DNA from 3 places in the Arthrobacter sp. Z5-13 genome. Region 2 is predicted to be linked to each of the others. Evidence: riboswitches for the same ligand, from Rfam matches in the RefSeq annotation. Region 2 holds a riboswitch; each other region holds the start of a gene.
The links. A riboswitch is a leader RNA that binds a small molecule or an ion and turns the genes downstream of it on or off. The one in region 2 is predicted to bind S-adenosylmethionine.

Region 1: it holds a riboswitch for S-adenosylmethionine, as region 2 does, so the genes downstream of both, M1E02_RS01705 (DUF1737 domain-containing protein) here and M1E02_RS07310 (aminotransferase class V-fold PLP-dependent enzyme) in region 2, are expected to answer to the same signal.
Region 3: it holds a riboswitch for S-adenosylmethionine, as region 2 does, so the genes downstream of both, metX (homoserine O-acetyltransferase MetX) here and M1E02_RS07310 (aminotransferase class V-fold PLP-dependent enzyme) in region 2, are expected to answer to the same signal.

The regions. Positions count from the first base shown of each region.
Region 1 covers NZ_CP096460.1:376,606-380,810, reverse strand. Annotated here, with positions in the region: gene cls (cardiolipin synthase) at 1-284, opposite strand, end outside; gene M1E02_RS01715 (aminodeoxychorismate lyase) at 376-1,317, shown strand; gene M1E02_RS01710 (MarR family winged helix-turn-helix transcriptional regulator) at 1,352-1,909, opposite strand; SAM riboswitch class IV at 2,191-2,304, shown strand; gene M1E02_RS01705 (DUF1737 domain-containing protein) at 2,317-2,637, shown strand; gene M1E02_RS01700 (rhodanese-like domain-containing protein) at 2,634-3,044, shown strand; gene M1E02_RS01695 (O-succinylhomoserine sulfhydrylase) at 3,045-4,205, shown strand, end outside.
Region 2 covers NZ_CP096460.1:1,549,844-1,554,048, forward strand. Annotated here, with positions in the region: gene M1E02_RS07305 (class I SAM-dependent methyltransferase) at 1-263, opposite strand, end outside; gene M1E02_RS07310 (aminotransferase class V-fold PLP-dependent enzyme) at 322-1,743, opposite strand; SAM riboswitch class IV at 1,777-1,890, opposite strand; gene hisN (histidinol-phosphatase) at 2,053-2,865, opposite strand; gene rsgA (ribosome small subunit-dependent GTPase A) at 2,944-4,059, opposite strand; gene aroA (3-phosphoshikimate 1-carboxyvinyltransferase) at 4,043-4,205, opposite strand, start outside.
Region 3 covers NZ_CP096460.1:3,072,871-3,077,075, forward strand. Annotated here, with positions in the region: gene M1E02_RS14490 (MFS transporter) at 1-782, opposite strand, end outside; gene metX (homoserine O-acetyltransferase MetX) at 964-2,142, opposite strand; SAM riboswitch class IV at 2,155-2,270, opposite strand; gene M1E02_RS14500 (VOC family protein) at 2,421-3,059, shown strand; gene M1E02_RS14505 (CPBP family intramembrane glutamic endopeptidase) at 3,198-3,965, opposite strand; gene M1E02_RS14510 (histidine phosphatase family protein) at 4,070-4,205, shown strand, end outside.

The DNA.
Region 1 (4,205 bases), 1.2 Mb from region 2:
GCGAGGGTGGCCAGTTGCGAGGTGCCGGCCTGGATCCGCTTGTTCACGGCTTCCTGCTGTGCCCTGCGCCGGCGGGAAAGCCTGAAGTTGCCGAACAGCAGGAAGAGCACCAGGCCCAGCACAGGCACAAAGAAGATTCCCAGCAGCCATGCCATGGCCGTGGTGGGACGGCGGTTCCCGGGAATGATTCCAACGGCCAGGACGCGGATCACCAGGTCAAGCAGGCTCAGGAACAAGATGAGCCACGGTGGCAACGTGCCAGCCAACGGAAACGGCCAGAGCAAAATGAACCCCCATAGTTCACAGCCCGCCGGACCTGTTCCGGAGCGGGCAATGCCCAGCCTATCCCGCGGCAGCCCGCACTAAGCTGGAGGCATGACTTCTGCTGCTCCCGCCACGGTGCTGGTGTTCCTTGATCCCGAGTTTCCCAGCGGCCGGATTGCCGACGCCTCACAGCCTCAACTGATGGCCACGGATCAGGGAGCCACCCGCGGCGATGGCGTCTTCGAATCCCTCCTTGCCGTAGCCGGACATCCGCGGAAGCTGCAGGCTCACCTGGACCGGCTCGATGGTTCCGCCCGGCTCCTGGACCTTCACATCCCCGCTCAAGAGGCATGGCGGCTGGCCATCAGCACTGCGTTGGCGGAGTACCGCACGACGCATCCTGCTGCGGACCCGGCGGAAGACGAAGCGGTGCTGAAGCTCCTGGTCACCCGCGGCGTCGAAGGCTCCTCCGGTCCCACCTGCTGGGTGCAGGCTTCACCGGTGCCTCCCACCGGCCGGCGTCAGCGTGAAACAGGCGTTGACGTCATCCTGCTGGATCGCGGCTATGACAGCGAGGCTGGCGAGCGCGCCCCGTGGCTGCTCCTGGGAGCCAAGACGCTGTCCTATGCGGTCAACATGGCTGCCCTGAGGTATGCCCATAAGCAGGGCGCTGACGACGTGATTTTTACGTCCGCGGACGGCCGGGTCCTGGAGGGCCCCACCTCAACGGTCCTGCTTGCCCATGTTCAAACGGTCGACGAGGGCGGCGTCAGTCGTACGGCCAAGCGGCTTATCACTCCCCAACTGGATAGCGGGATCCTGCCGGGCACTTCCCAAGGTGCTCTTTTCACTGCTGCCAAGGCAGCTGGCTGGGAGCTGGGCTACGGCCCGCTGGAACCGCAGGACCTGCTGGATGCCGACGCCGTCTGGCTCATTTCCAGCATCCGGCTCCTTGCACCGGTCAACCACATTGACGGGAAGGAAATCGGGACCCCGGCGCTTCGGAAGCAGCTGACGGCAGAACTCAGCGAACTCTTCGCGGGTACTGAATAGGCTTCAAAGCCCACTTGAGCGTCTTGAGGTGATGTCAGACCGGGTCTCGTGGGGGCTCATCCTGCTCCGTGGACTCCTCGGAAACCTGCTCTTGCTGGGCCTCGGGAAGGGATTCGGGACGCACTTCGACCAGGGCCTGCGGTCCGGTCCGTATCTCCGGAATCGGACCCGGCCGGTCCGGAAAAAAATCGATTACCCGGGCAAGCTCATCGTGCAGCGACCGGCGGCGGGAAATGCCTGGGGGCAGGGCATCCCGTTCGGCCTGCCGTGCGGCTTCCAGCGCCCTCCGCCCGGCTTCCGTGATGGCCACGTCTATGCTGCGCCGGTCCACCGGGCTGCGGGAGCGCGTCACCAGGCCGCTGGCTTCAAGGCGCGCCAGCACTTTGCCCAGGCTTTGGCTCTGGACTTTTATTTGGGCTGCCAGCCGTTCCTGATTCAGGGGACCACCATCGAGGCACTGGAGGGCTATGACTGCAGCATGAGTGAGACCTAACGCTGCCAGGGCCCGGTCCTGCCGCCGTTCAACGAGCCGTGCAGCCATGGACAGCAGCTGATGCGTGCTCCAGGTGTTGGCGTCCTGATTCCGAATCATCCGTCCAGCTCTCCTCCTGGTTGCGATCATTGCTTCCAGCGCCCTGGACGTCATCTTCAGGGCATTCCTCAGCAAAAACGTCCAACGCTCTACCATAAGCATGCTTACTATCATTATGGCAAGTATGCTTATCAACTCTTTGCGTCCGCCCCCGGGCAACCCTTGCGTCCAGGCGGAAAATTCTTGCGGACCGGAATGGCAACGGTGGACATGACCACCCGTTACGGAACATGACGACGACGGCGGTGCAGGCCGCCGTCGTAAGTGTTACTTTTTTGAGGAGTAATGAGAACCGGTGCCAAGCCCTGACTTACCGGTCGGCAACCCTCCTTTCGCGGCGGGGTGCCTCAGGTGAATACTCGGCATTCGACCACATCGAGCTGCAAGCGTGAGAGAAGGAGACCCTCGTGTCTGACGCACCTGCCCAAACCATTCCGGCCCCCAGCGCCGAAGCGGCCGCTTCGGAAGAAAAACTGGCCTACCGCCTGATTACCGGCCCGGATGACCGGAGCTTCTGCGAGCGAATCTCCACTGCGTTGGCCGAAGGCTATGTGCTGCACGGAAGCCCGGCTGCCACCTACAACGGCATCAACGTGATCGTGGCGCAGGCCCTTGTGCTCCCCACGGCCATCGCCAGCGCCGACGCCGCAGTTGCCACCGCTGTTGACCGGCTTGAAACCGATGAAACCGCTGACGACGCCGAAGGTGCATTTGAGGGGCACGCATGAGCTACGCAGGAGATCTGACTCCCACGGATGCCTGGGCCAAACTCGAAGCCGGCGCCATCCTGGTGGACGTCCGGACTGAGGGCGAATGGGCCCACATCGGTATCCCGGAAACCAAGGCGACGGAGAACGATCCGCTGTTCATTTCCTGGTCGTTCCCTGGCGGAGTAAGGAACACCGAGTTTATCGACCAGCTCAAGCAGCAGGCGCCCGAGGACTCCGACGTCGAGCTCATTTTCCTCTGTCGGTCGGGCCAACGCTCCATCTCAGCAGCCATCGCCGCAACCCAAGCCGGCTACACCTCGTACAACGTCCTGGAGGGGTTTGAAGGCGAGCCCGACCGCTACGGCGAGCGCACCGTCAACGGCTGGAAGAACCGCGGCCTTCCCACCAACCTTGGAAAGAACTAAGTGACCTTCAACCCTGACGCCGCCGGCTGGAGCCCTGACACCCAGGCTGTTCGCGGCGGGCTCGACCGTACCAACTTCCAGGAGACAGCTGAGCCGGTTTTCCTGAACTCCGGCTTTGTTTACGAATCCGCGGCCGCAGCCGAGCGCGCCTTCACAGGGGAGGACGAACGCTTCGTCTACTCCCGCTACGGCAACCCGTCCGTGGCAACCTTTCAGGAACGCCTGCGGCTTTTGGAAGGCACCGAAGCCTGCTTTGCGACGGCGTCCGGTATGTCCGCTGTCTTCACAGCCCTCGGTGCACTGCTGGCTGCCGGTGACAGGGTGGTCGCGGCCCGCTCGCTGTTCGGTTCCTGCTTTGTGATCCTCAACGAGATCCTGCCACGCTGGGGCGTGGAGACCGTCTTCATCGACGGCCCGGACTTGGACCAGTGGCGCGAGGCATTGTCAGTTCCCACCACCGCTGTCTTCTTCGAATCACCATCCAATCCCATGCAGGAAATCGTGGACATCGCGGCGGTCAGCGACCTGGCGCACGCCGCCGGCGCAACCGTCGTCGTCGACAACGTTTTTGCCACCCCCCTGCTGCAGCGTTGTGGAGATCTCGGCGCCGACGTCATTGTTTACTCCGGCACCAAGCACATTGACGGCCAGGGCAGGGTGTTGGGCGGCGCCATCATGGGGACCAAGGAATTCATCGACGGCCCCGTGAAGCAGCTCATGCGGCACACCGGCCCTTCGCTGTCCTCCTTCAATGCCTGGGTGCTGACCAAGGGCCTGGAAACCATGTCGTTGCGCGTCAACCATTCCTCTGCTTCGGCGCTTCGCCTCGCCGAATGGCTTGAGCAGCAGCCGGGCGTCAGCTGGGTCAAGTACCCGCTGCTGAAGTCGCACCCGCAATACGAACTCGCAGCCAAGCAAATGAAGGCCGGAGGAACGGTGCTGACCCTGGAGCTGAACCCCTCGGCGGGGCGCACCGCCAAGGACGCCGCGTTTGCCCTCCTTGACGCCCTGGGAATCATCGACATCTCCAACAACCTTGGCGATTCCAAGTCCCTCATCACCCACCCGGCCACCACCACCCACCGGGCGATGGGCCCGGAAGGCCGGGCAGCCATCGGGCTCACTGACGGCGTGGTGCGGCTCTCCGTGGGCCTGGAGGAC
Region 2 (4,205 bases):
ATCGCCCTCTGTAGCTGTTCAAGCATGTCCTGGGAAGGATCGACGGCGGTCACCTGCAGCCCGCGTTGGACCAGCAGCGCGGTGTACTTTCCGGTTCCGGCTCCGACGTCGGCAACATCATGAGCAGTGGAGGGCAGAAGCCAATCCACTGAGTCCAGAGGGTAACCCGGGCGGACGCGGTCATAGTGCTCGCCGCCGTCCTGGAAAGCCATTCCCAGTTCGCGGCGGCGTTGCTGATGAAGTTTGGGGCCTCCCCGCGCCACGCGTACTCTCCTCTGGCCGGCTGTTGGTTACCCCTAGAATTTACCCCTTTAGCGCTGGTCAGTCTTCAGTGCAGGGCGCGGCTCCGGCAGTCCCCGGAGTGTTTGGTGCCCATTCCGGGTACGTGCGGCTGTCATTTGCCGGCACCCAGCGTCCGGCGTCCACCACATAATCCCAGCCGAGACCCGTACGGCGCAGCTCCTCGATGCCCGCCAGCAGCCGCTGGGCATCCTCGAGACGGGAGCCCAGGCCGAAGCTCGCCCGCAACGATCCTGAGGGCAGTCCCAGGCGCTTCAGGAGCGGATGGGCGCAGAAACGGCCGTCGCGGAGACCCACGCCGTGCTCCGCGGACAAGTATGCGGCTACAAGGCCTGCGTCGTAGCCCTCAACTGAGAAGTTGACCACCCCGATGGTGTCCGTGTCGGATTCGGTGTCACTGAAGATCTGGTGAACGGTGACGCCTTCAATTTTCTGCAGTCCTTCGACCAGGAAGGAGCGGATGGCCGACTCGTGGGCGTGCCACAGGTCCTGGTCCAGAGCAGCAATGACCTGGGTGGCCCGGGCAAGCGTCGCTGCGCCAAGCACGTTCGGGGAGCCGCCCTCATGGCGTGCAGGGCCGGTTGTCCAGCTGACACTGTCCAGTCTGGCTTCGCGGACCGCGCCGCCGCCTGCAAGGTGCGGTGTACCGGCGTCGAGCCAGTCCGGCCTGCCCACCAGGACGCCGGAACCAAACGGCGCGTAGAGCTTGTGACCCGAAAAGGCGAGGTAATCGACGTCGTCCGTTGCGATGTTGATGCGGCGGTGCGGAGCAAGCTGGGCTGCGTCAACGACGATCCTGGCACCGAATTCGTGTGCCAGCGCTGCCAGTTCACGAATGGGCAGGATTTCACCGGTGACGTTTGAGGCTCCAGTGATGGCAAGCAGGCTGATGTCACCTTGTTCCAGCTCCGCGCGGAGGTTGGCGATGGTACCGGCGAGGGTGTTTTCTGCCACGACGCTGCGGTGGGGGACCCCCTGCCACGGCAGAAGGTTGGCGTGGTGTTCGATGTCGAGATACAGCACTTCACCGAGGTGCTGTCCAGCAGTTACGGGAAGGCAACCGGCCAGGAGATTCAGCGAATCGGTGGTGTTGCGCGTAAAAATCACGGAATCGTCGGAGCGTCCGCCAACGAACTCGCGGACGATGCTGCGTGAATTCTCGTACACGGAGGTGCTGATCTGTGAGGCGTAGCCGGCACCGCGGTGAACACTCGCGTAATACGGCAGGATCTCATTCAGGTAGGCGGAGACAACCGAGAGTGCCGGAGCCGACGCGCCATAGTCGAGGTTGGCGTAGCGGATGTTTCCGCCTTGGATGAGCGGCGCCTGGATTTCCGCACCGCTAACGGCTGCCAGCGGTCGTCGGGAAACGGAGAGGCCGGCGTGCGGTTCGTTAAAAGAGGCATCAGCGGCGGCGTTGGGGGAGTAAATGGCAGTAGTCAAGAGGACCTCACTGGGACAGGACCCCTTAGCAGGGATCCGCGCTTGCCGGGTCCGTTCCGGACCGGCCTGGTCGTCACCCGGGGCACCCCACCGCGAATGGAGGGTTGCCGGCCAGCAAACCGGGGTTTAGCGCTGGCACTCGTGACCTGCTATCGAGCTTAAGACATTCGGGGAGTCATGAAAAAGTTGATCCCAATGTTAAGTCGATTGTTACGGCGGGTAGACAAAAGGCCGTTTGGCCGAACAAAGCGACGGCGGAACACCCGTAGCTGGATGTTCCGCCGTCAATAATTCGTCAGATGGCTCAACCTACAAGAGGTCGTCCAGATCGGGATTGAGCCGCTTGAGCACCTCGGAGTGGAGGATCGAGTTGGTGGCCAGGGCATTGCCGCCGAAAGGACCGTCGGCGCCCTCCAGTGAGGTGAACCGCCCGCCGGCTTCGGTCACGATGGGAACAAGGGCCGCCATGTCGTACAGATTCAGTTCGGGTTCGCAGGCTATGTCCACAGCACCCTCTGCAACCAGGCAATAGGACCAGAAATCCCCGTAAGCCCGTGTCCTCCAGACCTCCTCGGTCAATCCCAGGAACTCATCGAGGTTCCCACGCTCTTTCCAGCCACCAAGGCTGGAGTAGGACAACGAAGCGTCCGACAGTTCGGAAACGTTCGAGACCCGCAGTCTGGTGGCCGCAGCGAGGGATCGGCCCATGTATGCCCCCGCGCCTTTGGCCGCCCACCAGCGTTTGCCCAGAGCCGGTGCACTGACCAGTCCAACCACGGGTTCGCCTTCATCCACGAGGGCGATGAGGGTGGCCCAGACAGGCACGCCTCGAACGAAGTTTTTGGTTCCGTCAATGGGATCGATGATCCAGCGGCGGGAACCGTGCCCTGAGCTTCCGAACTCCTCACCCAGGACGGCGTCACGGGGGCGGGAGCGCGACAGCTGCCCGCGGATGGACTCCTCGGCCGCCTTGTCAGCGTCTGTAACCGGTGTCAGATCAGGCTTCGTTTCGATCTGTAGGTCAAGCGCCTTAAAGCGGCTCATGGTCTGGTCGTCCACTGAGTCGGCCAGGACATGGGCTAGGCGCAGGTCATCGTTGTAGCTCGAAGCGGGTTGGGTCATGGTTCCAAACTACCGTCTCGGCGGCCTTCAGGCCGGGAGGCCGTGTGGGAACGCTGCCAATATGACCGCAGCGGGTCCCTAGGAGACGCTCCCGAGTTCCTTTGTTTCCTGGGCTTCCATGCGCGGATCTGTGCCGAGGAGGCGGCGCAGCGAAGCGAGCCGCGCGGCGCCGGAAGCGCCGGCATGCCCTGCGGCAACCCAGGCATCCACTCCGCAGTTAACGGCCGTGGCGTCGTGCTTGCAGCCGCGTTCACAAGCCTCAGTCCCGGGCTCAAGGTCCGGGAAGGAGTGCAGGATCCTGTCCGGATCCACGTGCGCCAAGCCGAATGAGCGGATTCCGGGAGTGTCGATGATCCAGCTTCCCGTCGGAGCGCCGGTGACTTTCAAGGCAAGGGCCGACGACGACGTGTGGCGGCCGCGGCCCGTCACGGCATTGACGCCTCCGGTGGCCCGCTCGGCACCGGTGAGGGCATTCACCATGGTGGACTTGCCAACCCCCGAGTGGCCAAGCATGACGGTGACCTTGCCGTCAAGGTGATGGCGCAGCTGAGCGACTGCTTCGCGGTCCAGGCGGGCGGACAGCCCATCATCCGAGCGGGCATCGATACCTGAAGCCGCTGAGTCAGCCGTCCGACTGATAATGACGGGGAAATCCAGGTGACGGTAGTTGGCCAACAGCTCTGCAGGATCCTTGACGTCCGCCTTGGTGACGAGCAGCAGGGGGTCGATGCCGGCGTCGTACGCTGCAACGAGTGCGCGATCGATGAAACCCGTACGGGGTTCCGGGTTGGCGGCTGCAACCACGATGACGAGCTGATCCGCATTGGCAACTACAGCGCGCTCAATAGGATCGGTGTCGTCCGCGCTTCGGCGCAGCAGTGTTTTGCGGTCTTGAATCCTGACGAGTCGCGCAAGCGTGTCAGGCTCTCCTGAAACGTCTCCCACCAGCGACACGAAGTCGCCAGCCACCACTGGGGAGCGGCGAAGCTCCCGTGCACGGGCGGCTACCACTATCCGTTCGTTTCCGGAGTCTTCGCCCACGACGGCGGTGTACCTGCCACGGTCTACCGTGATGATCCTGCCGGTAACGGCGTCATCGTGGCTGGGACGGTCCTTGGTGCGTGGGCGGGAGCCCTTCTTGCTCGGACGGATCCGGACATCGGACTCATCCCAGGAATCAGTGCTGCGTGCCACCGGTGGAAGCCTCTTCCCGGGCGTGCCGTGGCCCACGACGGGTACCGGAGTCGGGTCCCTGTGCCAGCATGTCGGTCCACATCTGTGGAAATTCAGGCATGGTCTTTGCCGTGGTGGCGATATCTTCGACTTCCACACCATTGACA
Region 3 (4,205 bases), 1.5 Mb from region 2:
CGCAGGCCCATGGCCGTAAAGACTCCGCGAGGGTAGCGGCGGAATACTTCTGCCACGCCATAGCCCTTTTTCTCCACCGCCACTTCCTTACGTGCCTCGAGGAAGATGGGGGCGTCGCTGACTTTCGTGCGGATGTAGTAGCCGACGACGACGATCACCGCGGACAGCCAGAACGCTATGCGCCATCCCCAGCCCAGGAAGTCGGCGGACGACAGCACTGCCGAGAGGGTGAAAAGCACACCGGTGGCGAGCAGGTTGCCGACCGGCACTGCTGCCTGGGGCCAGCTGGACCAGAATCCACGGGAAGCGCTGGGGCTGTGCTCTGCAACGAGAAGCACGGCGCCTCCCCATTCCCCTCCCACAGCGAAGCCCTGGACGAAACGAAGGAAGACGAGCAGCGCCGGCGCCCAGTAGCCGATTTCGCCGAAGGTGGGAAGGCAGCCCATCAGGAAGGTGGATACGCCCACCAGGATGATGCTCAGCTGCAGGAGCTGCTTCCGGCCGAACTTGTCGCCGAAGTGGCCAAAGACAATTCCGCCGATGGGACGTGCCACGAAGCCGACAGCGTAGGTGACGAAGGCTGCGATGATGCCGTCCAGCTCCGTCCCCGAGTTCGGAAAAAACATCTTGCCGAAGACGAGGGTTGCGGCCGAAGCGTAGAGGAAGAACTCGTACCACTCCACCACGGTCCCGGCCATGGAGGCGGTGACAACTTTCCTGAGCCCTGAAGCTTTGATATCAGTTTCTTCTGCGCGCCTTGCGGCGGAGTTTTCCGTACTCATGATGCGAACTCCTTCAGCGTCTACGTCGACGCCACGTGGAACCATTCGAAGACGGACGCTGGTGACCTGCACCACGAACCGCCGGATTCATCGAGTATGGCCTCACATCCGTGCAGGCTCAACGGCGAAAAGTGCAGACAGGCTCTGCAAAAATGCAGAAGACTCTACGATCTGCAAACCCTTACGGGAAGAAGCTCCTACGCAACTCTTCGCTGAGCTGCCCGATCTCCGTCAGGAAACCGTCATGGCCAATGGGTGCCTCGATGACGTGGACTGGGACGTCACCCGGCAGCGCCTGGGCAAGTTCGTGGGACTGTGCAGGAAAGTACAGCCGGTCCGTATCCACTGCGGCCACAAAGAACTCGGCGGTTGCCCCGGCAAGGGCATTGCGCAGCGAACCGCGCCCCCGGCTGACGTCGTGACTCATGAGAGCTTCCGTGATGGCGATGTAGCTGTTCGCATCAAAACGCTTCACCAGCTTGCTGCCTTGGTGGTCCAGGTAGCTCTCCACCTGGTACCGGCCACGCTCCCCCAGCGACACGGCCTTCAGCGGGCTTTCGCCATGCTGGGCGTCCCGGCTGAATCTGGTGTCCAGTTCAGCAGCTGAACGGTAGGTGATGTGGGCGATGCGGCGGGCCAACGCGAGCCCGGCTTCAGGCTCCGGGCCCCCATAGTAGTCGCCGCCGTTGAAGTTGATGTCCTGCCGGATGGCAAGAGTCTGCGCCTGCGCGAAAGCGATCTGCTCTGCAGTGCTGCGCGCGCCGATGGAGATCACTGCGCAGCGCTGCACCCGTGTCGGATGGCTCACGGCCCACTCAAGGGCCCGGGCACCGCCCAGGGAGCCGCCCAGCACTGCATACCAACTGCCTATGCCAAGGGCGTCAGCAAGGCGCGCTTCCGCTGCTGTGGTGTCCCGCAATGTCACCAACGGGAACCGTGAGCCCCAGGGACGGCCATCCGGTGCCGGACTGGAGGGTCCCGTGGACCCGTAACAGCCACCGAGGATGTTGATGGAGACCACGAAGAACTTATCTGTGTCAACGGGGGCTCCCGGACCCACGAGTTGCTCCCACCAGCCCTCCTCCTCGCTCTCACCGCGCGTAACGTGGGTGCTTCCGGTCAGGGCATGCTGGATGAGGACGGCATTGGAGCCATCAGTGTTGAGGGTTCCCCAGGTTTCGTAGGCCAGCGTGGCGTCGGGAAGGTGGCCCCCGGCTTCGAGTTCGAGGCCGCCGATGGTGAGGTTCCGGACGGTTCCGTCCGGAACGCTCTCCGGAGGTGCAACGGGTTGCGTTGCGGGCAGAGATGCTCCCGGCAGTTGGATTCCGGGTATGCCGGTGCGGTTGACGGCAATCGTCATAAGAGGACCTTTTCTACGCGCTTGCCTGCCGTCAGCTGACCGACAGGCCAGGTCTTCACCCGGGGCACCCCACCGCGGAAGGAGGGTTGCCGGCCAGCAAGCCGGGGCTGTTGCTGGCACTCATGACCTTTTCAAAGTCTACGAAGAACCGAGCCGTAATAGCGAAGATTGTGACACCAATATGACTCATGAGGACAAAGGGCGACGGCGGGGCGGATCATAGCGCAGTTAGGTTACCCTAAGCTGAGAGGCTCATCACAAAGTGCCAAGATGAAGCTATGCGCATGGATCACGTCTCTTACGCCTGTGAAAACGATGGCCTCGCGGCCACCACCGAACGAATTTCGTCCGCTTTGGGCGTCGAAGCTGTGAAGGGCGGGGTACATCCCCGCTTTGGAACCCGAAACATGATCATCCCGCTGGCCGGGCACAAATACCTTGAAGTTGTGGAGGTCCTTGACCACCCGGCATCAGATAAAGCTCCCTTCGGGCAGGCCGTCCGGGCCCGCTCGGCGGCTGGCGGCGGCTGGATGGGCTGGTGCGTCGAAGTAGACGACCTTGGACCGTTCGAGGAGCGGCTTGGCCGCGCTGCCGTGAACGGCAACCGTAAATTCCCGGACGGACGCGAACTCGTATGGAAGCAAATCGGCATCCTGGGACTCATCGCGGATCCCCAGGTTCCGTACATGCTCAAGTGGGAAGGTGACGCGTCACTTCACCCGTCCAACGCGTACCCAAGCAACGTCAAGATGTCCAGCCTCACCATTGCCGGATCAGCCGAGCGGGTCACTGAATGGCTGGGCGAGCCCGTGGAAAGGCCGCTTGAAGACGTTGCCGTGAACTGGCTGGCTCCGCACGGAACGCCGGGGATTCTGTCCGTCACGTTCGAAACCCCCACCGGAGCAGTCACCATCTGATCCCGCCACTGCGGGGAGGATCTCTTTCTTTGGAGAGCTCCCCTTTACCCTTGGGCAAAGTTCGCCCACAACGCTTCGGCCGCCAACAGCGGGTGCCAATGACGTCACCTGCTGATGGCGGCCGAATTCCTTTAAGCCTTATCCCAGCCCGATTGCCTTGCCGAAGAGGCTGAAGCCAACGAAGGCAACGATATCCAGCAGGGCGTGGGCAATCACCAGCGGCATTACCCTGCGCGTCCGGGTGTAAAGCCACGCAAACACCGCGCCCATCACAGCGTTGCCGATGAAGGGGCCAAAGCCCTGGTACAGGTGGTAGCTTCCCCGGAGCACGGCGCTGGTGAAGATGGCCAGCGGCACACTCCAGCCGAATTTGCCGAGGCGGTTGAGGAGATAGCCCACCACGATGACTTCCTCGACGATTCCGTGCCGGACGGCGGAGAGGATCAGCACGGGAATAGTCCACCAGTAGTCGTCAAGGGCGCTGGGGATGATGGCCGTAGTGATGCCGAGTTGCCTGCCGACAGCGTAAAGCGCCAGCGAGGGGATGCCGATCAGGGCGGCGAGTCCCACTCCCTGCAGCAGGTCTTTCCCCGGCCGGGTCAGGTCGAAGCCGAGCCTGCCGAAGGCGGACTGCCCCCGATGGCCTTCCGGGCGTTGTTCGGTGAGGAAATAGAAGACCAGGAGTACCGGCACCAGAGCAAACGCGATATCCAGCAACTGGTAGGTCAGGTCAAAGTATTCGCGCGTACTTTGGGAGCGGTTGAGGGTGGACGTGCCCTGGGCCAGGGGTGCCTGGCTCATCTTGTCCAGCAGCTGCACTACGGAGTAGACGGCGGACTGGCCCAGGGAGAGGCCCAGGACAATCAATACTTCGATCCGCAGACGACGGCGGGATGGCACCAGCATGTTCCTATCTTGCATGCATTTGCTGGTTCTTTCCTGTACCCGCCCGGTACAAGACGCACCTGCCCCTATGCTTGAGGCTTATGAGCGCGCCCGGGAAAATTATCATGATCCGGCATGGCCAGTCGGCCGCCAACGCCGATACCTCGATTTACAACCGCGTACCCGATTACCGCATCCCCCTCACGCTTGCGGGACTGGAGCAGGCCAAGAGGGCCGGGGACGAGGTTCGCCGTCAGCTGG